Linked DNA regions of Iamia sp. SCSIO 61187. The protein of the gene in region 2 interacts with the protein of the main gene of each other region in a pairwise test. Links are inferred from orthologs where the notes say so. Each region holds a gene or a part of one and is shown on either strand. Other genes may lie near its edges. The genes, in order: rimP and rpsL.

Evidence for each region.
Region 1: the proteins of rpsL (region 2) and rimP interact in binary tests that used the Escherichia coli proteins (3 or more experiments, as listed by UniProt). The link is inferred for Iamia sp. SCSIO 61187 from one-to-one orthologs.

The regions. Positions count from the first base shown.
Region 1 is NZ_CP050948.1:1,982,290-1,991,967, reverse strand. What follows is about bases 1-2,833. They hold rimP (ribosome maturation factor RimP), read right to left. Parts: upstream 1,757-2,833; coding sequence 1,244-1,756; downstream 1-1,243. Other genes in these bases: HC251_RS09595 (SDR family NAD(P)-dependent oxidoreductase), read left to right, coding at 1,942-2,833; nusA (transcription termination factor NusA), read right to left, coding at 1-1,247. Also shown: more of HC251_RS09595, read left to right, coding at 2,834-2,901; HC251_RS09590 (DUF4214 domain-containing protein), read right to left, coding at 3,007-6,309; proS (proline--tRNA ligase), read right to left, coding at 6,438-7,850; HC251_RS09580 (alpha-ketoglutarate-dependent dioxygenase AlkB), read left to right, coding at 7,925-8,596; HC251_RS09575 (PGPGW domain-containing protein), read left to right, coding at 8,604-9,020; HC251_RS09570 (FAD-binding protein), read right to left, coding at 9,037-9,678.
Region 2 is NZ_CP050948.1:709,493-719,253, reverse strand. What follows is about bases 4,802-7,717. They hold rpsL (30S ribosomal protein S12), read right to left. Parts: upstream 6,486-7,717; coding sequence 6,117-6,485; downstream 4,802-6,116. Other genes in these bases: tuf (elongation factor Tu), read right to left, coding at 6,845-7,717; rpsJ (30S ribosomal protein S10), read right to left, coding at 6,508-6,828; HC251_RS03365 (ATP-dependent DNA ligase), read left to right, coding at 4,802-5,866. In the rest of the region: rplV (50S ribosomal protein L22), read right to left, coding at 1-514; rpsS (30S ribosomal protein S19), read right to left, coding at 514-798; rplB (50S ribosomal protein L2), read right to left, coding at 804-1,640; rplW (50S ribosomal protein L23), read right to left, coding at 1,652-1,942; rplD (50S ribosomal protein L4), read right to left, coding at 1,939-2,688; rplC (50S ribosomal protein L3), read right to left, coding at 2,688-3,338; HC251_RS03370 (VOC family protein), read right to left, coding at 3,648-4,049; more of HC251_RS03365, read left to right, coding at 4,316-4,801; more of tuf, read right to left, coding at 7,718-8,032; fusA (elongation factor G), read right to left, coding at 8,091-9,761. UniProt on the Escherichia coli protein: With S4 and S5 plays an important role in translational accuracy. Interacts with and stabilizes bases of the 16S rRNA that are involved in tRNA selection in the A site and with the mRNA backbone.

The DNA.
Region 1 (9,678 bases), 1.3 Mb from region 2 along the record:
GGGACCTCGACGGCCTCCTCGACGTCGGCCTCGGCCGCCTCCTCGCCGCTCACCGCGGACTCGTCCCCGCTGACCTCGGGGTCGACGCTGACCTCCTCGGTCGCGCCCTCCCCCGCGGCCTCGGCCTCGATCGCCTCGGTGGCCTCGGCCCAGGCCTCGGCCGACAGGGCCTCGCTGCCGTCGGCCGGCTGCCAGACCTGCTCGCCGGTCTTGGCGTCGGTGACCCACTCGCCCTCGGCCCAGTCCTGGTTGGCGTAGGCCTCCTCCTCGGCCAGCTGCGTCTCGCTCTTGATGTCGACGCGCCAGCCCGACAGGCGGGCGGCGAGGCGGGCGTTCTGCCCCTCCTTGCCGATGGCCAGCGAGAGCTGGAAGTCCGGGACGATGACGGTGGCGGTGCCGGTGTCGTAGTCGAGGCGGACCTCCTTCACCTTGGCCGGGGCCAGGGCCTTGGCCACCAGGTCCTCGGGGACGTCGGTGAAGGGGACGATGTCGATCTTCTCGCCGTTGAGCTCGTTGACGACCATCCGGACGCGGGCGCCACGGGCGCCGACGCAGGCACCGACGGGGTCGACGTTGGTGTCGTTCGACCAGACCGCGATCTTGGTCCGGTGCCCGGGCTCGCGGGCGCAGGCCTTGATCTCGACGATGCCCTCGGCGATCTCGGGCACCTCCATCTCGAAGAGGCGCTTGATGAGGCCCGGGTGGGTGCGGCTGACGACGATCTGCGGGCCCTTGGCGGTCTTGCGGACCTCGACGATGTAGGCCTTGAGGCGGGAGTTCGCCTGGGGGCGCTCGTGGGGGACCTGCTCGGCCTGGGGCAGCAGGGCCTCGACGCCGCGGTTCAGCTCGAGGAGCGTGTACCGGGAGTCGCCCTGCTGGATGATGCCGGTGACGATGTCGCCCTCGCGGCCGGAGTACTCCTCGTACTTCATCTCCCGGTCGACCTCGCGCAGGCGCTGGTTCATCACCTGGCGGGCCGTCTGGGCCGCGATGCGGCCGAAGTCGGGCGGGGTCACGTCGACGACGTCGCCGAAGGGCTCGCCGTCCTCGTCGAGGTCCTGGGACCAGACCCGGATGTCGAAGGTGTCGGGGTCGATCGTGACCCAGGCGTAGTCCTTGGCCCCCGGCATCTTGGCGTAGGCCATCTCCATGGCGTCGGCCAACGCCCCCATCAGGGTGTCGAGCGTGATGCCGCGGTCCGCGGCCAGGGCCTGGAGGGCCTCCATCATGTCCAGCTCGCGACTCATGGCTGCTTTGCCTTCTTCCTGGGGGGTCGTGTCTTGTCGTTCTTCTTCGGCGGGGCCGCGTCCCAGACGAAGACCGTGCGGGCCTTGTCGACCTGGTCGTGGCGGAGGGCCACCGGCTCGCCGCCGTCGTCGGGCTCGACGGTGATGCCGTCGTCGTCGGCCGCCACGAGGGTCCCCTGGAACCGGCGGGGACCTCCCTCGGCCCGGTTGCTGCTGCGGATGCTGACCAGCTCGCCCACGGCGCGCTGGAAGTGCAGGGGGGTGCGGAGCTTGCGCTCGAGCCCCGGGCTCGACACCTCGAGGGTGTAGCGGCCGGGGATGGGGTCGTCCTCGTCGAGGAGGCGGGAGATCTGGCGGGTGACCGTGGTGAGGGCGCCGACGGGCAGACCGCCCTCCTGGTCGACGGTGATCCGCAGGACCCCGCTCTCGAGCTCGATGTCGAAGAGCTCGAGGCCGGCGGCGGTGCAGACGGGCTCGACGAGTGCCTGCACGGTGTCGATGACGGTCACGGTTCCACCTCCTCGTCGTCCAGAGAAAAGGCGTGGGCCGGAGCCCACGCCTCGTCAAGCGTCCCACCCTGCTGGGTGAGGCCCGACAGCATAGCGGTGGAACCCCGCCGACGGCCCGGCGACCCCCGGGAGCAGGGCCGGCGCCGGGACCCATCCCCGTGCCGGGTGGCGTCGAACCGCACCCGATGCCGACACCCGCTCCCCTCGCCCGCGCCGTCGACCTCGCCCTCGAGGCCACCGTCGTCCCCAGCTTCAGCCGGATCGGGATCGCCGTCCGCTCCCGGCTGGAGCGGTGGCAGCCGCCGCCCGGCGAGGCCCTGGCCGGCCAGGTCGCCGTCGTCACCGGCGGGACCTCCGGCCTCGGACGGGCGACGGCCGAGGCCCTCGCCGGGCTGGGCGCGTCCATCGACGTCGTCGGGCGCGACGCCGGGCGCGGGGCTGACGTCGTCGACGCCATCGAGGCGACGGGTGGGCGGGCGACGTTCCGGGCCGCGGACGTCGGCGACACCGACGCCGTCGACGCCCTGGCCGCGTCGCTCGTCGAGGTCCACGGGCGCATCGACGTCATCGTCCACGCCGCCGGGGCCATCACGCCGGAGAGGCGGGAGACGCCACAGGGCCTCGAGGCGATCTGGGCGTCGATGGTGGTCGGTCCCCGGCTCCTGACCCGGCGCCTCGCCACCGACCTCGCCGACGGCCTGGGCCGGGCCGTCTGGGTCACCTCGGGGGGGATGTACCTCCAGGCCGTGGACCTCGACGACACCGGCTGGGAGGCGCGGCCCTGGGACGGGGTCCGGGCCTACGCCCAGGCCAAGCGGGCCCAGGTCGACCTGGTGGCGGAGGCCACGCGGCGCGGCGAGGCGCCCCTCCAGGTCGCGGTCCACCCCGGGTGGGCGGCCACACCGGGCGTGACCGACGCCCTGCCCGGCTTCGACCGGGTGATGGGCCCGATCCTCCGCTCCCCCTCCGAGGGGGCCGACTCGCTGGTCTGGACGGCGGCGGCGCCGGCGGGCGATCTCGTGCCGGGCGCGCTCTACCACGACCGCCGGGTCCGGGGCACCGTGCGCTGGCCGGGCACCGCCACCGCCCCGGACGACCGGGCCCGCCTCCTCGCCCTCGTCGACCGCCAGACCGCCCGGGTCTGAGCCCGGACGCGGTCCGGGCGACCACCTCTCCACCAGCCGCGGTGGTCGGGTGGTCGCCCGGACCCTCAGGTTGCCAGGCGCCGGGCCCGGCCGACGATCTCGCCGCTACGGCGTGGCCCCGACCCTCTCGGCGTACTCGGCGGAGGTGAGGATCTCGTCGATGACCTCGAGGCGGCCGGCGAGGGTGCCGACCCGGGCCTCGGCCGAGTCGAGCTCCGCCGGGGTGGGGTCGCGGTCCAGCAGGCCGAAGACGATCTCGAGGGCGTCGACCATGGGCCGGGACAGGTCCCTGTGCTCCTGGCTCTCGGAGAACGAGACCATCATGTTGGCCCGGGTCAGACCGCGCTCGAGGCGGCCGATCCAGTAGGCCTCGCCCTCGGCGTCGGGCTCGCGCCCCAGCACGTTCTGGTACACCAGCTCGACGAACTCGGCGTCGTCCAGCGACCCGTAGGTGGTGCGGAACTCCTGCGAGGCGACGAAGAAGCGGGCCACCTGCCGGATGGTCAGCCCGGCGCGCATCCGCGCCGTCCAGTACTCGACCCCCGCCAGGTCCGCCGGCCGCCCGAGCACGGCGGCGTAGAGGCGGATCACCGGCGCCCGGGGCGGGTCGTAGGCGATGCGACGCAGGTTGTCGGCGAGGCGGGCCCGGGTGAGCGAGCCGTCCTGGAGGGACTCGGTGAACACCTCGAGCTCGCTGGGCGTGGGCGGGCGGCCCACGAAGTCGACGAACTGCTGGGTGACGAAGTCCTCGTCGCCGAGCTGCGGCACCGGCGGGGCCGGGAAGGCGAAGCGGGCGACGGACGGGTCGTGGTCGCTGACCCCCCGGCCGGTGACGGGCTGGTGCTCGGCGGCCCAGTCGGCGTTGACGTGGGCGACCCGCTGCTCGACCAGCTCGGCCAGCAGGGCGTCGTCGACGAGCTGCTGGTCGAGGGTCTGGGCCTGGCCCTCGAAGACGTAGGAGTAGGCCGCGGCCGGGGCCTCCTGCACCAGCACGTCCCACAGGCTGTTGAGCCCGGCGTCGTAGAGGGGCGCGAGCTGGTCGCTGGGCCCCTCCGGCGGCAGGATCGGGTCGTCGGGGCGGGGGAAGACGTTGAGGTCGCCGGCGACCATCACCCGGGCCTCGGGCACCTCGGCGGCGATGGCCTCCGAGATGGCGGCGGCGTAGGCCGCCTGCTCCCGTCGCTGGCCGACGCGCCGGTCGGGTCCGGACGAGAAGTGGTTGTTGATCACCCACAGGTCGACGGGCGTCCCCTCGCCGGCCGTCTCCGGGTAGACGAGGAAGCGACCGGTCTGGGCTGCCCGGGTGTACACGTTCGGGCCGTCGGTGCCGGTGCTGGTGTCGACGTCCTCGGGGAGGTCGGCGTTGAGGGCCTTCGGGTTCTCGACCTCGGCGTTGGACGGCAGCGGATCGTCGCGGTACTCGACGCCGGGGGTCGAGCCGAGCACGGGATCGTCGGCGCCGGGGGTGGCCAGCTCGACCCGGTCGACCCGGAAGAGGAAGGCGTTGTGGATGCCGCGGTCGTCGGCCCCGTCGCGGTCCGAGGCCACGTCGTACACGGCGCCGCCGTTCTCCTGGTCGTTCAGCATGAACGCCAGCTCCTGGACGGTGTCGGGCTTGCCGTCACCGCCGTCGCACGTGAGCGCGCCACCGGGCTCGGCCGAGCAGATGTCCTGGTCCTCGGCCTCCTGCACGGTGACGACGTCGGGCAGGTGGAGGTCGAAGGCGATCTGCTTCGCCAGGCCCACCAGGCGGTCCAGGTAGACCTGGTCGGTGGCCGGGACGTAGTCGAATGGCGGGCTGACACCGGGGCAGCCGGCGTTGTCGGTGAAGTCGCAGCCGTCGGTGGGGTCGTCGCGCCGGTCGTAGAGGTTCTCGACGTTGATGTTGCCGACGGAGTACTCGGTGGCCCGGTCGGGCGCCTGCGGGGCGGCGTTGGTGGACGGGTCGACGCCGTCGGTGAACGTCGGCGGGGTCGCCACCTCGATGCGGTACTTCTCGAACGAGTAGCTCAGGGCGCCGGTCACGGCGCCGTCCAGGGTGGCGAAGGTGCGGGCCGGGGGCAGCAGCACGGTGCTGTCGGCGGCAGCGGCCTTGACCCCCTGCGGGCCGATCAGCAGGCGCTGGCCGTTGCCGTCGTCGAACAGGCCGGGCTGGGCGTCGAGGGGGTGGGCGTCGCGGAAGGTCCGCCGGGCGAAGGGGTCCTCGCGGGCGACGAGGGGGTCGTCGCCGCGGATCATCCAGATCTCGGAGTCGGCCGAGCCCGGGAAGACCGAGCGGCCGCCGGTGACGCTGGCGCCGGCCGGGACCGTGACCTGCATGCCCTCGAGCCGCTCCCAGTAGACGCCGGCCTCGGTCGCGTCCTCGGGCGGGTCGGCCTCGACCGCGGCCGGGATCGGGTTGCCGCTGCTGTCGAGCACCACGTCGGTGACCGACGTGAGCTGGGTGGCGAAGAAGAACTCGCCGGCCTTGGCCGTGATGGTGACGGCGTCACCGACGGTCGGTGTGTAGCCGTCGACCGTCGGGCTGGACCCGGTGAAGACGAAGATCCCCTCGGAGGTGTCGGGGTCGGCGTCGACCTCGGCGTCCGGCGTCTGGATCCAGAAGCCGTGGTTGGAGCCGCCCGAGGAGGTCCGGGCCAGGCTCCGCTCGGTGACGACGCCGCTGGTGACGACCTCCTGGCCGGCGCCGTTGCCGCTGGCCGGGGCGAAGGGCGACCGGCTGGTCGGGCCGGTGGCGTCGCCCTGGATCTCCCCGATGGTGCGGATGTCGGGCGGGGGCGGCTCGGCGGTCTCGTCGCCGGGCTGGCCGACGCCGACGAAGGTGTCGCTCGGGAACCCGGCGAACTGCACTGACGGGTCGTAGGCGTCGGAGGTGTCGGTGTCGGCGGTCTCGTTGGCCGCGGCCCGACGGAGGGTGGCGTTCGCAGTGACGGTGTCACCGGCCCCCCACGCCGCGCCGGGGTCGACCCCGACCTGGCCGATGGAGTCGACCACCGTCCCCGGGTCACCGCCCTTGGTGAGCACCACGGCGTCGTCGCCGTTGAAGTTCACCGCTGACCCGCTGGTGACGTCGGCCACCGCCGTGAGGTCGGTGCTGGCACTGGTGTGGGCGATGACGAAGACGGCGCCGGCCGCGATGGTGCCCGTGAGGGGCGTGCTGGTGCCGGGCGCCGTGGCGCCGTTGGCGTAGATGCGCAGCGTGTACCCGCCGGCGGCCAGGTCGACCGGTGCCCCGGTCTTGTTCTCGATCTCGATCGCCTTGTTGTTGCTGCTGCCCTCGACGTACTCGGAGATCAGCAGGTCGGTGGCGACGGCGGCACCGGGCGACGGGGCCACCACGGACGAGCCGACCACGGCCAGGAGGAGGGCCAGCGCGCCGAGGGCGCGCCGCCGGAGGGAGAGGTGCACGGGGGATGCCGCCTTCGGGGGAACCGGTGGTGTGACGGCGGTCAGGCTGCCACACGCTCCCGCGCGCTGCTCGACCGCCGCGTCAACAGTTCGTCAACCTGGTCTGAACCCCGGATGGACGCCGCAGGTCAGTAGGAGCGGGCCACCGTGGCGATGCTCTCGGGGTCGTCGTCGCTGGTGGCGACGTCGCCCTCGGGGCTCTGCAGGCAGCGGACGGTGACGGCGTCGGCCTTGAGCCGGGCCAGGCCGTCGTCGTCGAGCGCCCCCCACGGGATCCGGGCGAACCCGGTGCGGGCCGCCTCCAGCGCCTCGTCGACGGTGGCCACCTCGACGGTGCGGTCGTCGCGCACCTGGCGAGCGGTGGCGAGCATGGCGTCCTGGATCTCGTCGAGCAGGGCGACCACGCGCTCGGGCAGGCCGCTCAGGGGCACGGTGCCCTTGCCCTGCTGGTCGCGGCGGACGAGGGTCGCCTGCTCGTCGGCGAGGTCGCGAGGGCCCAGCTCGAGGCGGACGGGGACGCCCTTGAGCTCCCAGGTGGTGGCCCGCCGACCGAAGCCGACGTCGGTGCGGGCGTCGACGGTGACGCGGACCCCTGCGGTGCGGAGGGCCTCGGCCAGCAGCTGGGCCCGCTCGGCCACGCCGTCGCCGTCGCGCACGACCAGCACGACGACCTGGATGGGCGCGACCCGGGGCGGGACCCGCAGCCCGGCATCGTCGCCGTGGGCCATGATCAGCCCGCCCATCATCCGGGTCGAGACGCCCCACGACGTGGTCCACGCCAGCTGCTGGGTGCCCTCGGCGTCCTGGTAGGCGATGTCGAACACCTTGGCGAAGTTCTGGCCCAGCTCGTGGCTGGTGCCCATCTGCAGGGCCTTGCCGTCGCCCATCATCGCCTCGCACGTCGTGGTGTTGATGGCCCCCGGGAAGCGCTCGTCGGGCGTCTTGCGGCCGACCAGGACCGGGATGGCCAGCTCCTTCACCATGAAGTCCTCGTAGACGTCGCGGAGGATCGTGTAGGCGTAGGCCGCGGCATCCCGCTGGTCGACGTGGGCGGTGTGGCCCTCCTGCCAGAGGAACTCGCTCGAGCGCAGGAACAACCGGGGCCGGAGCTCCCAGCGCACGATGTTGCACCACTGGTTGAGGAGCAGGGGCAGGTCGCGCCAGGAGTCGACCCACTTGGCCATGTACTCGCCGAAGATGGTCTCGGAGGTGGGCCGCACCACGAGCGGCTCCTCCAGCTCCTTGCCGCCACCCATGGTGACGACGGCCAGCTCGGGGGCGAAGCCCTCGACGTGCTCGGCCTCGCGGGTCAGGTAGCTCTGGGGGATCAGCGACGGGAACGAGACGTTCTCGGCCCCCGTCAGCTTGATGCGCTCGTCGACGGCCGCGACCATCCGCTCCCAGATGGCGAAGCCGTAGGGCCGGATGACCTGGGTGCCCCGGGCGGGGCCGTTGTCGCCGAGCTCGGCCTTGGCCACGACGTCCTGGTACCAGCGGGGGAAGTCGTCGGCCTGGGGCGTGAGGACGGGAGGCTTGGCCATGGCGGCGATGGTAGGTGAGGCGCGCCCGACCCCCTCCCACCGACCCGACGGCGAACACGTGTACGCTCTCGGTCATGCCCGTGGAGCTGACGTTCCAGCCCTCCCTGCTGGCGACCGGGGCCCCGGAGCCGGACGCGGACTTCGCCACCGCCGAGCGCATCGACCTGGGCGACGGGGCGTGGGTCGACCACGCGCCGGGCTGGCTCGCCGGCGCCGACGCCCTGTTCACCGAGCTGGTCGACACCGTCCGGTGGGGCCAGCGGGAGGTGGCGATGTACGGCAACCTGGTCACCGAGCCCCGCCTCTCGGCCTGGTGGGGCGACGAGGAGCAGCCCGAGCGTCGCCTCGAGGCGGCGCCGGCGGCGCTCGTCGCCCTCCTCCCCGTCCTCGACGCCCGCTACCAGCGCGGCTTCGACGCCATCGGGTGCAACCTCTACCGCGACGGCCGGGACTCGGTGGCCTGGCACGGCGATCGCTTCGAGCGGGAGCGCCCCGCCACCATCGTGGTGGTGCTGTCGCTGGGCTCGCCCCGCCGGTTCCTGCTCCGCCCCGCCGGCGGCGGGCCGTCCCGCGCCTTCGACCTCCTCTCCGGCGACCTGCTCGTCATGGGGGGCACCTGCCAGCACACCTGGCAGCACTGCGTCCCCAAGGTCGCCCGGGCCGGGCCGCGGATGAGCGCCACCTTCCGGCGCCGCATCCACCCGGCCGACATCCGCGGGCAGGTCGTGCCCGCCGGCGGGGCATGATGCCGGGGTGGCCGACGATCAGCTGACCGCCGAGGAACGACTCCGCCTGCGGGAGGAGCGGCGCGAGCGGTACCGCGCCGCCGCCGTCGACGCCGAGCGGGACACCGGCCGGCGGGAGCGCACGGTCGAGGAGGCCAAGCGCAACATCATCGTGCGCATGGCGATCATCGCCTTCGGCACGCTGGTGACGCTGGCCGGGCTGGGCATGCTGGTCCTGCCCGGGCCCGGCATCGTGGTGGTCATCGCCGGGCTCGGCATCCTCGCCACCGAGGTGTCGTGGGCCGAGCGGCTCCTCGCCTACGCCAAGAGGAAGGCCAACGTCGACTCGATCACCGACCAGCACCCGTGGGTCAAGCCGGTGTCGATCGTGCTCATGGTCCTCGGCGTCGCCGTCTCGGTGCTCTACGCCGTCGTCTGGCGCTAGCGGGCCCGACCCCCGCTCACAGGCCGAGACGGCGGCCGAGGTCGCTCTGGAGGACGGCGTCGGGGTCGACCCGGCGGCGCACCGCCCGCCACTCGTCGAGCCGCGGGTACATGACCGGCATGAGCTCGGGCCGCACCCGGGAGTCCTTGGCCAGGTAGATCCGACCGCCGGCCTCGACGACCTGGGCGTCGAGCCGGTCGAGGAGCGGGCCCAGCCCGTGGGCCGCCGCGGGGATGTCGAGCGACAGCGTCCAGCCCGGGATGGGGAACGACAACGGCCCCGGGTTGGCCGCCCCGAACCGCTTGAGCACACCGATCAGGGTCGGCACCTTGGCGGCGGCGAAGGCGTCGGCGATGTCGTGCAGCACGTCCTCGGCCCCGAACGGGACGACGATCTGCCACTGGAGGAAGCCCCGGGGGCCGTGGAGCCGGTTCCACTCGTCGATGCCGTCGAGCGGGTGGAAGAAGCGGGAGATGCTCTGGATCTCGTCGCTCCGCCGGCGGGGCGCCTTCCGGAACCAGGCCTCGTTGAACGCCTGGACGGTCCAGCGGTTCAGCAGCCCGCCGGGGACGATGGGCGGCACCGTGGCCAGCGCCTGCGGGCCGAAGGCGAGCGGCTCGCGCCGCGACGGCGCCGGCAGCTCGTCGACCTCGGCGAA
Region 2 (9,761 bases):
TCTCGGTGGTCTCGGTCGACTCGCCGCGGGAGCGGGCCACGCGGGCCCGCCGGTCGGCGGCGGGGGTGCGACGGCGACCGCCGCGCCCGCCCTCGGTGGTGAGGCCGGCCTGGTTCTTCTCCCGCCAGCGCCGCAGCTCGTCGTCGCCCATGCGACCGACGATCACGGTGATGTGGCAGGTGCGCTTGCGGATGCGGGTGGCCCGACCGCGGGCACGGGGCCGCCACCGCTTGAGGGTCGGGCCCTCGTCGGCGTAGCAGGCGACGACCTTCAACGTGTCGGGGTCCTGCTGCTCGTTGTTCTGGCCGTTGGCCACGGCCGAGGCCAGGACCTTGCGGACCACCTTGGCCACGTCGCGGTCGGTGAAGGCCAGGACCTGGTCGGCGTCGCTCACGTGGAGGTCGCGGATCAGGTCGAGGACCTCACGGGCCTTGTAGGCCGAGACCCGCACGTAGCGGGCCTGGGCGCGCGTCCCGGGACGCTCGTTGGTCTTCACACCACTGCCACCAGCCATCAGCGCCGACCTCGCACGGACTTCTCCTGGCCGGCGTGGTACCGGAAGGTGCGGGTGGGGGCGAACTCGCCCAGCTTGTGACCGACCATCGACTCGGTGATGTACACCGGGACGTGCTTGCGCCCGTCGTGGACGGCGATGGTGTGGCCCACCATGTCGGGGATGATCGTGGAGCGGCGGGACCAGGTCTTGATGACCTTCTTCTCGCCCTTCTCGTTGAGGCCATCGACCTTGGAGAGCAGGTGCCCGTCGACGAACGGGCCCTTCTTGAGTGAACGGGGCATTCGGGTTACCTCCGCGAGCCGCGGGTGCGGCGGCGCCGGACGATGAGCTTCTGGGACGGCTTGTTCTGGTCGCGGGTGCGGCCCTCGGGCTTGCCCCAGGGCGACACGGGGTGGCGACCACCGGAGGTCTTGCCCTCGCCGCCACCGTGGGGGTGGTCGACGGGGTTCATGGCGACGCCACGGGTCTGGGGGCGGACGCCCTTCCAGCGGTTGCGGCCGGCCTTGCCGACCTTGACCAGCTCGGCCTCGGCGTTGCCGACCGTGCCGACGGTCGCCCGGCAGTCGATCGGCACCCGGCGCATCTCGGTGCTGGGGAGGCGCAGGGTGGCGAACTCGCCCTCCTTGGCCACCAGCTGGACGCTGGAGCCGGCGCTGCGGGCCATGCGGCCACCGCCGCCGGGCTTGAGCTCGACGTTGTGGATCGTCGTGCCCACGGGGATGTAGCGCATCGGCATGGCGTTGCCGGAGCGGATCTCGGCGCCCTGGCCGGACTGGAGCATGTCGCCGACCTTCACGTCGCGCGGGGCGAGGATGTAGGCCTTGGCGCCGTCGACGTAGTGCAGCAGCAGGATGCGGCAGTTGCGGTTCGGGTCGTACTCGACCGCGGCGACCTTGGCCGGCACGCCGTCCTTGGTGCGCTTGAAGTCGATCTGGCGGTACTGGCGCTTGTGGCCACCGCCCTTGTGGCGAGCGGTCTTGTGGCCGCCGTTGTTGCGGCCACCGGTCTTGGGCTTCGGACCGACCAGCGACTTCTCGGGCGTCGTCTTGGTGATCTCGGAGAAGTCCGAGACGGTCTGGAACCGGCGGCCGGCGCTGGTGGGCTTGCGCTTGCGAAGTGCCATCAGGGTCCTCCTCAGCTCTCGAACAGGTCGATCGAGTCACCGTCGGCGAGGGTGACGATGGCCCGCTTGGTGGAGGCCTTGGACCCGACCTTGCCGGTGCGGCGGTTCCGGGTCTTCTTGCCCTGGCGGTTGAGCGTGTTCACCCGGGTGACGGTGACGCCGAAGATCGACGCCACGGCGTCGCTGATCTCGGGCTTCGAGGCCGTCGGGTGGACGATGAACGTGTACTGGTTGGACTCGAGCAGGGCGTAGGACTTCTCGCTCACGACCGGCTTGAGGATCACCTGGCGGGGGTCCTTCACGACTCGTCCTCCGAGTCCTCGTCGTTGGCCGCCTCGACGACGGCATCGGTGTCGGGCACGGTGACCGGGACCGAGGCCCGCTCGCCGGGGGCGCCGCCACGGTGGCCGGCCGGCGTCGGGGCCGGGCCCCGGGAGACGCTGGTGTCGGCCGGGACGGTGCCCGGGGTGAAGACGACCCAGTCGCTGACCAGGACGTCGTAGGCGTTCAGCTCGCCGGGCACGATGATGTGGACGTCGGTGAGGTTCCGGAAGCTCTTCCAGGTGGCGACGTCGTCGGCCGCCAGGACCAGGAGGACCTTGCCCTCGACGCCGATGTCGGCGAGCGCCCGGGCGGCCTGCTTGGTGCCGGGGGCGTCGAAGCCGAAGTCGACGACCTTGACCTTGCCGTCGGCGGCCCGGTCGGAGAGCGCCGAGCGCAGGGCCAGGCGGACCATCTTCTTCGGCGTGCGCTGGCTGTAGCTGCGGGGCTTCGGGCCGAGGGCCACGCCGCCGCCGGACCACTGCGGGCTGCGGATCGAGCCCTGGCGGGCCCGGCCGGTGCCCTTCTGCTTCCAGGGCTTGGCGCCGCCACCGGCCACCTCGGCCCGGGTCTTGGTCGACTGGGTGCCGGCCCGGCGGGCGGCCAGCTGGGCGGTGACGACCTGGTGCAGCACGGGCCCGTTGGGCTCGATGCCGAACACGGCGTCGTCGAGGTCGGTGGTGTCGGTCTTCTTGCCCGAGGCGTCGAGCACGTCGATCTTGGCCATCAGGCGTCCTTCCCGGCGGCCTTGGCCGCGTTGCGGACGAGCACCAGGCCGCCCTTGGGGCCGGGCACGGCGCCCTTGATGAGGAGGAGGTTGCGGTCGGTGTCGGCCCGGACGACCTCGAGGTTCATGGTGGTGACCTTCTCGCCACCGGTGCGGCCGGCCATGCGCTGGCCCTTGAACACCCGGGACGGCGTGGCGCAGGCGCCGATGGCGCCGGGCGCACGGTGGACCCGGTGGGCGCCGTGGCTGGCCCGCTGGCCGGCGAAGCCGTGGCGCTTCATGACGCCGGCGAAGCCCTTGCCCTTGCTGACGGCGGTGACGTCGATCAGCCCGCCCTCGGCGAGGATGTCGACGCCCAGCGTCTGGCCGACGGTGTACTCCGACACGTCGTCGAGGCGGAGCTCGACCAGGCGGGGCCCGGGCTCGACGTCGGCCGTGGCGAACTGGCCGGCCACCGGCTTGGTGAGCTTGGAGGCCTTCTTCTGGCCGAACGTGACCTGGAGGGCGGTGTAGCCGTCGCGCTCCTGGGTCTTGATCTTGACCACGCGGACCGGCTCGACCTGCAGGACGGTGACCGGGACGACGTTGCGATCGTCGTCCCAGATCTGCGTCATGCCGAGCTTGGACCCGACGATCGCTTTGGTTGCCATGTCTCTCTTCTCTCGCGGAGGAACGGAAGGTCCGTTCACGCGGACGCTCCGCTCGGGCGGGCCCGGCGGAGCGTGTCTCGGTTGTGCCACGGGGTTCCCTCGCTCGAGAGGGCGTCCGTGGACGTCGATTCAGCGCGCTCGGTACCGAACCTCTGGGGTCCCGTGCACGAGGGAGCCACTGTAGCGAGCCCCGCCCGGGGCTCCAAGCCCAGGTCCCCCACCGTGTCGGGCGGTGGTGCTATGACCCGGTCCTCACTCCGTTCGGACCGTGATCACGTCCTCCGACCCCACCCACCGCCCTGGAGGCCCTCACTCCGTTCGGACCGTCACCATCCAGAGGTGGCCGTCGGGGTCGGCGAGCAGACCCGAGTAGCCCCACCCGGTGGACGCCGGCTCGACCAGGACCTGGCCGCCGGCGGCCCGGGCCCGCTCGACGGCGGCGTCGACCTCGGCCTCGGTGGCCACGGCCCAGCTGAGCTGGCACTCGCTGGTGCCCGGCACCGCCGTCTCGTGGGGCGCGGTGACCCACCCGAACCCGCCCCGGGGGATCAGCACCAGGTGCACGTCGTCCCCCAGGACCAGGCGGAGGGGCTCGGGCACCCCGTCGTCGGCCGGTGCGCCCACGGCCTCGAGGCCCAGGCCCTCGGTGTAGAAGGCGAACGCGCGGCGGCGGTCCTCGATGGGCAGGCTGATGACGAACGGGCGGGGCATGGTCTCTCCTGGGGCTGCGGTCACCTCTTCGACCGGCGGGCCGCCCGAGGCTCATCGGCCCTCGGAGACGAGGCCCCGTTCCTGGTACCGATCGCGGCCCCACAGGCCCGGATCCGTACCCAGGACGAGCCCACACCAGCGTCTCGCCGTTCCTGGTACCGATCGTGGCCCCACGGGCCCGGGATCCGTACCGAGAACCGTGGTCGCCGCCGACGCCGCCTCGGGATGCGGGCGTCCCGGGCGGGGTGACCGGCCACACTGACGGGGTGTCGCTCGACGTCGCCACCCCCACCCCGTTCGCCGCCGTGGTGGCCACGTCGGCCACCGTGGCCGCCACGTCGTCCCGCACGGCCAAGCGCGACGCCATCGCCGCGCTGCTCCGCGAGCTCCGGCCCGACGAGATCGCCGTCGCCGTCGGGTTCCTCACCGGGGCGCCGCTCCAGGGGCGGATCGGCGTCGGCTGGCGGACCCTCCAGGCGGCGGCCCAGCCGCCGGCCGACGGGCCCACGCTCACGGTGCTCGAGGTCGACGCCGTCCTGACCGCCCTGGCCGGGCTCGGGGGCACCGGGTCCGGAACCGAGCGGCGGCGCCTCCTGGCGGACCTGCTGGGGCGGGCCACGGACGACGAGGCCGCGTTCCTCTTCGGCCTGGTCGGGGGCGAGCTGCGACAGGGCGCCCTGGCCGGGGTGATGGCCGACGCCGTGGCCCGGGCGGCCGAGGTGCCGACCCCGGTGGTGCGCCGGGCGGCCATGCTCGGCGGCGACCTGCCCGCCATCGCCCACGTCGCCCTCACCGCCGGGGCCGACGGCCTCGCCGCCGTGGGCCTGGAGCTGGGGCGCCCGGTGCAGCCGATGCTCGCCTCCACCGCCGAGTCGGTCGCCGGTGCCGTCGAGGACCTGGGCGACGCGGTGGTCGACTGGAAGCTGGACGGCATCCGCATCCAGGTCCACCGGGACGGCGACGACGTGCGGGTCTGGACCCGCAACCTCAACGAGATCACGGGGCGCCTGCCCGAGGTGATCGCCCTGGTGCGCGCCCTCCCGGCGGACCGCCTGGTCCTCGACGGCGAGGCCCTGGTGGTCGACGAGGCCCTGCGCCCGGTCCTGTTCCAGGACACCGCCAGCCGGATCGGGGCCGAGGGTGGGCCGGCTCCGACCGCGGTCCGGCCCTGGTTCTTCGACCTCGTCCACCGCGACGGAACCGACCTGGTCGACGCCCCCCTCCACGAGCGACGGGCGGCCTTGGCCGAGGTGGCCGGCGAGTGGCAGATCCCGGGCACCCGCACGTCGGACCCGGCCGCCGCCGCTGCCGTCCTCGACGACGCCCTGGCCGCCGGGCATGAGGGGGTGGTCGTGAAGGGGGCGTCGACGCCGTACGAGGCCGGCCGCCGGGGCAAGGCGTGGCGCAAGGTGAAGCCGGTCCACACCCTGGACCTCGTCGTGCTGGCCGCCGAGTGGGGCCACGGCCGGCGCCGGGGCTGGCTCTCGAACCTCCACCTCGGCGCCCGCGGCGAGGGCGACGCCGGCCTCGTCATGGTGGGCAAGACGTTCAAGGGCATGACCGACGAGGTGCTGGCGTGGCAGACGCAGGCCCTCCAGGCGATCGCCACCGGCGACGAGCGCACCGACGAGGCGCACATCGTGCACGTGCGACCCGAGCTGGTGGTCGAGGTGGCGGTCGACGGGGTCCAGCGGTCGACCCGCTACGCCGGTGGCGTCGCCCTCCGGTTCGCCCGCCTCGTCCGCTACCGCCCGGACAAGGACCCGGCCGACGCCGACACGCTCCGGGCGGTCCGGGCCCTCGGCCTCAGGGACTGATCGGCCCGCTCCCGAACCAGAGTCGGATCCGGCGCTCCCGGGCGTCGGGGGGCGGCCCCCGCCGCCGGTCCCGCGACGGTGTCGGCGTCGTCGCACTCGACCACTCGACCGTCGGGCAGGTCGTCCGGGCCCCCGATCGCCGGCTGAGGCAGGGTGGCCCGGACGCGACGAAGGCCCGCCCGGAGGCAGGCCTTCATCGTGCTGCTCGAGGAGGAGATCGAGCGGAGCGAGATCTCCGACGAGAGAGGGGCTAGCCCTTCTTGGTGCCGTAGCGGCTGCGGGCGTTGGCCCGGTTGGGCACGGCGTTGGCGTCGAGGGCGCCCCGGATGATCTTGTAGTTCACACCCGAGAGGTCCCAGCGGCGGGCGCCCTGGATGAGCACCATGGAGTGCTCCTGCAGGTTGTGGCCCTCGCCGGGGATGTAGGCGGTGACCGTCTGGCCGGTGCTGAGCCGCACCCGGGCCACCTTGCGGAGGGCCGAGTTGGGCTTGCGGGGCGTCACCGTGGTGACGCGGGTGCACACGCCGCGGAGCTGGGGGTGCCCCGACAGGGCCGGGGTCTTGCTCTTCTTGCGACGGGCCTTCCGCGGCTTGCGGATGAGCTGGTTCGTGGTGGGCATGGTGCTGGCCTTCCGATCCCGGCTACGCCGTCTGGATCTTGATCTCGATGTCGACGCCCGCCGGCAGCTCGAGCCGCTGGAGGGAGTCGACGGTCTTCGGCGAGGGCTCGAGGATGTCGAGGAGGCGCTTGTGGATGCGCATCTCGAAGTGCTCCCGGGAGTCCTTGTACTTGTGGGGCGAACGGATCACGGTGTAGCGGTGCTTCTCGGTCGGGAGGGGCACCGGTCCACGGACGGTCGCCTGGGTGCGGAGCACCGTCTCGACGATCTTCTTGGTGGACTGGTCGATGATCTCGTGGTCGTACGCCTTGAGGCGGATCCGGATCTTCTGGGAGTCGGCCATGTGTGGGGTCTCAGCTCTACTTGGTGATCTTGGTGACGCGGCCGGAGCCGACGGTGCGTCCACCCTCGCGGATGGCGAAGCGGAGGCCCTCTTCCATGGCGATGGGGTGGATGAGCTCGACGCTCATGGAGGTGTTGTCGCCGGGCATGGCCATCTCGGTCCCCTCCGGCAAGGTGATGGTGCCGGTGATGTCGGTGGTCCGGAAGAAGAACTGGGGCCGGTAGTTGTTGAAGAACGGCTTGTGCCGGCCGCCCTCGTCCTTGGTCAGCACGTACACCTCGCCCTCGAAGTCCGAGTGCGGCGTGATGCTGCCCGGCTTGGCCAGGACCTGACCCCGCTCGACGTCTTCCTTCTTCGTGCCCCGCAACAGAGCGCCGATGTTGTCACCGGCCTGGCCCTGGTCGAGGAGCTTGCGGAACATCTCCACCCCGGTGCAGGTCGTCTTCTGGGTGTCACGGATCCCGACGATCTCGATCTCGTCACCGGTGTGGATCGCCCCCTGCTCGACCTTGCCGGTCACCACCGTCCCACGCCCGGTGATCGAGAACACATCCTCGATCGGCATCAAGAACGGCTTGTCGATGTCACGGGTCGGCTCGGGCACGAAGCTGTCGACCGCGTCCATCAGCTCCATCACCTGAGCAGCCGCATCAGCATCGCCCTCGAGGGCCTTGAGCGCCGAGACCCGGACCACCGGAGTGTCATCACCGGGGAACTCGTACTCGGTCAACAGCTCACGGACCTCCATGTCGACGAGCTCCAACAGCTCCTCGTCATCGACCATGTCGACCTTGTTCAACGCCACCACGATCGAGGGCACCCCGACCTGACGGGCCAACAGCACGTGCTCCCGGGTCTGGGGCATCGGACCATCGGTCGCCGCCACCACCAAGATCGCCCCGTCGACCTGAGCCGCACCGGTGATCATGTTCTTGATGTAGTCAGCGTGACCCGGCATGTCGACATGGGCGTAGTGACGGTTCGCCGTCTCGTACTCCACATGCGAGATGTTGATCGTGATCCCCCGCTGACGCTCCTCAGGAGCCTTGTCGATCATGTCGAACGGGGTGAAGGCCGTGGTCGGGTCGGCCTCGTGCAACGTCTTGGTGATCGCCGCAGTGAGGGTGGTCTTGCCGTGGTCGATGTGACCCATCGTCCCGATGTTCAGGTGCGGCTTGGACCGGTCGAACTTCTCCTTGGCCATTCTCGTTCTTTCCTCAGGTGTCTTGACAGTGGACTTGCAGGTACGGGACGTGCGGGGGCTACTCGCCCCGGATGCGCTTGACGATCTCTTCCTGGACGGAAGCCGGCGTCTGCTGGTACGAGTCGAACTGCATCGTGTACGTGGCCCGACCCTGGGTCCGCGAACGCAGGTCGGTAGCGTAACCGAACATCTCCGACAGGGGCACGGTGGCGTTGACCACCTGGCTGTTGCCGCGCTGCTCCATGCCGCCGATCTTCCCTCGACGGGAGGACAGGTCGCCGATGACGTCGCCCATGTAGTCCTCGGGGGTGACGACCTCGACCGACATGATCGGCTCGAGCAGGACGGGCTTGGCCTTGCGGGCCGCCTCGCGGAACCCCATGGTGCCGGCGATCTTGAACGCCATCTCCGAGGAGTCGACGTCGTGGGCCGAGCCGTCGACCAGGCGGGCCCGGACGTCGACGGTCGGGAACCCGGCGAGCACGCCGGTGGTCATGGCCGCCTGCATGCCGGCATCGACCGAGGGGATGAACTCCTTGGGGATGCGGCCGCCGGTGATCTTGTCCTCGAACTGGTAGCCGCCACCGGGGCCGGTGGGCTCGAGCTCGATGACGATGTGGGCGAACTGGCCCGAGCCACCGGTCTGCTTGACGTGCCGGTAGACGACCTTGCCGGTGTTCTCGGTGATGGTCTCGCGGTAGGCGACCTGCGGCTTGCCGACGGTGGCGTCGACGCTGAACTCCCGCAGCATGCGGTCGACCAGCACCTCGAGGTGCAGCTCGCCCATGCCGGAGATGACGGTCTCGCCGGTCTCCTCGTCGGAGCGGACCTGGAAGGTCGGGTCCTCCTCGGAGAGCGAGTAGAGGGCCTTGCCCATCTTGTCCTGGTCGGCCTTGGTCTTGGGCTCGACGGCGACGTGGATCACGGGCTCGGGGAACTCGAGGCTCTCGAGGATGACCGGGGCCTTCTCGTCGCACAGGGTGTCGCCGGTGCGGGTGTCCTTGAAGCCGATGCCGGCGACGATGTCGCCCACGCCGACGCTGTCGAGGTCCTCGCGGTTGTTGGCGTGCATGAGCAGCAGCCGGCCCACCCGCTCCTTCTTGGAGGTGCGGGTGTTGAGGACGGTGCCGCCCTTCTCCAGCGAGCCGGAGTAGACGCGGAAGTAGGTCAGCTTGCCGTGGGGGTCGGCCACGATCTTGAAGGCCAGGGCGGCGAAGGGCTCGTCGGCCGACGGCTTGCGCACGACCTCCTCGTTGCCCTTGGGCGACATGCCCTCGACCGGCGGGGTCTCGAGCGGCGACGGCAGGTAGTCGACGACGGCGTCGAGCAGCTGCTGGACGCCCTTGTTCTTGAACGCCGAGCCGAGCAGCACGGGGACGAGGCCGTCGTTGATCGTGGCGTTGCGGATGACGGCGCGGATCTCCGAGGGCGGGATCTCGGCCTCGTCGAGGATCTTCTCCATGAGGGCGTCGTCGTAGTTCGACAGGACGTCCATCAGCTCTTCGCGGTACTGGTCGGCCTGGTCCTGGAGGTCGGCCGGGATGTCGACGGCCTCGTAGGGCGAGTCCTTGTCGTCGCCCTTCCACTGGATCGCCTTCATCTCGACCAGGTCGACGATGCCGGAGAAGTTGCCCTCGCTGCCGATCGGGAGCTGGAGGATGGCGGTGGTGGCGCCGAGGCGGTCGACGATGGAGTCGGCCGCCTTGAAGAAGTCGGCGCCCAGGCGGTC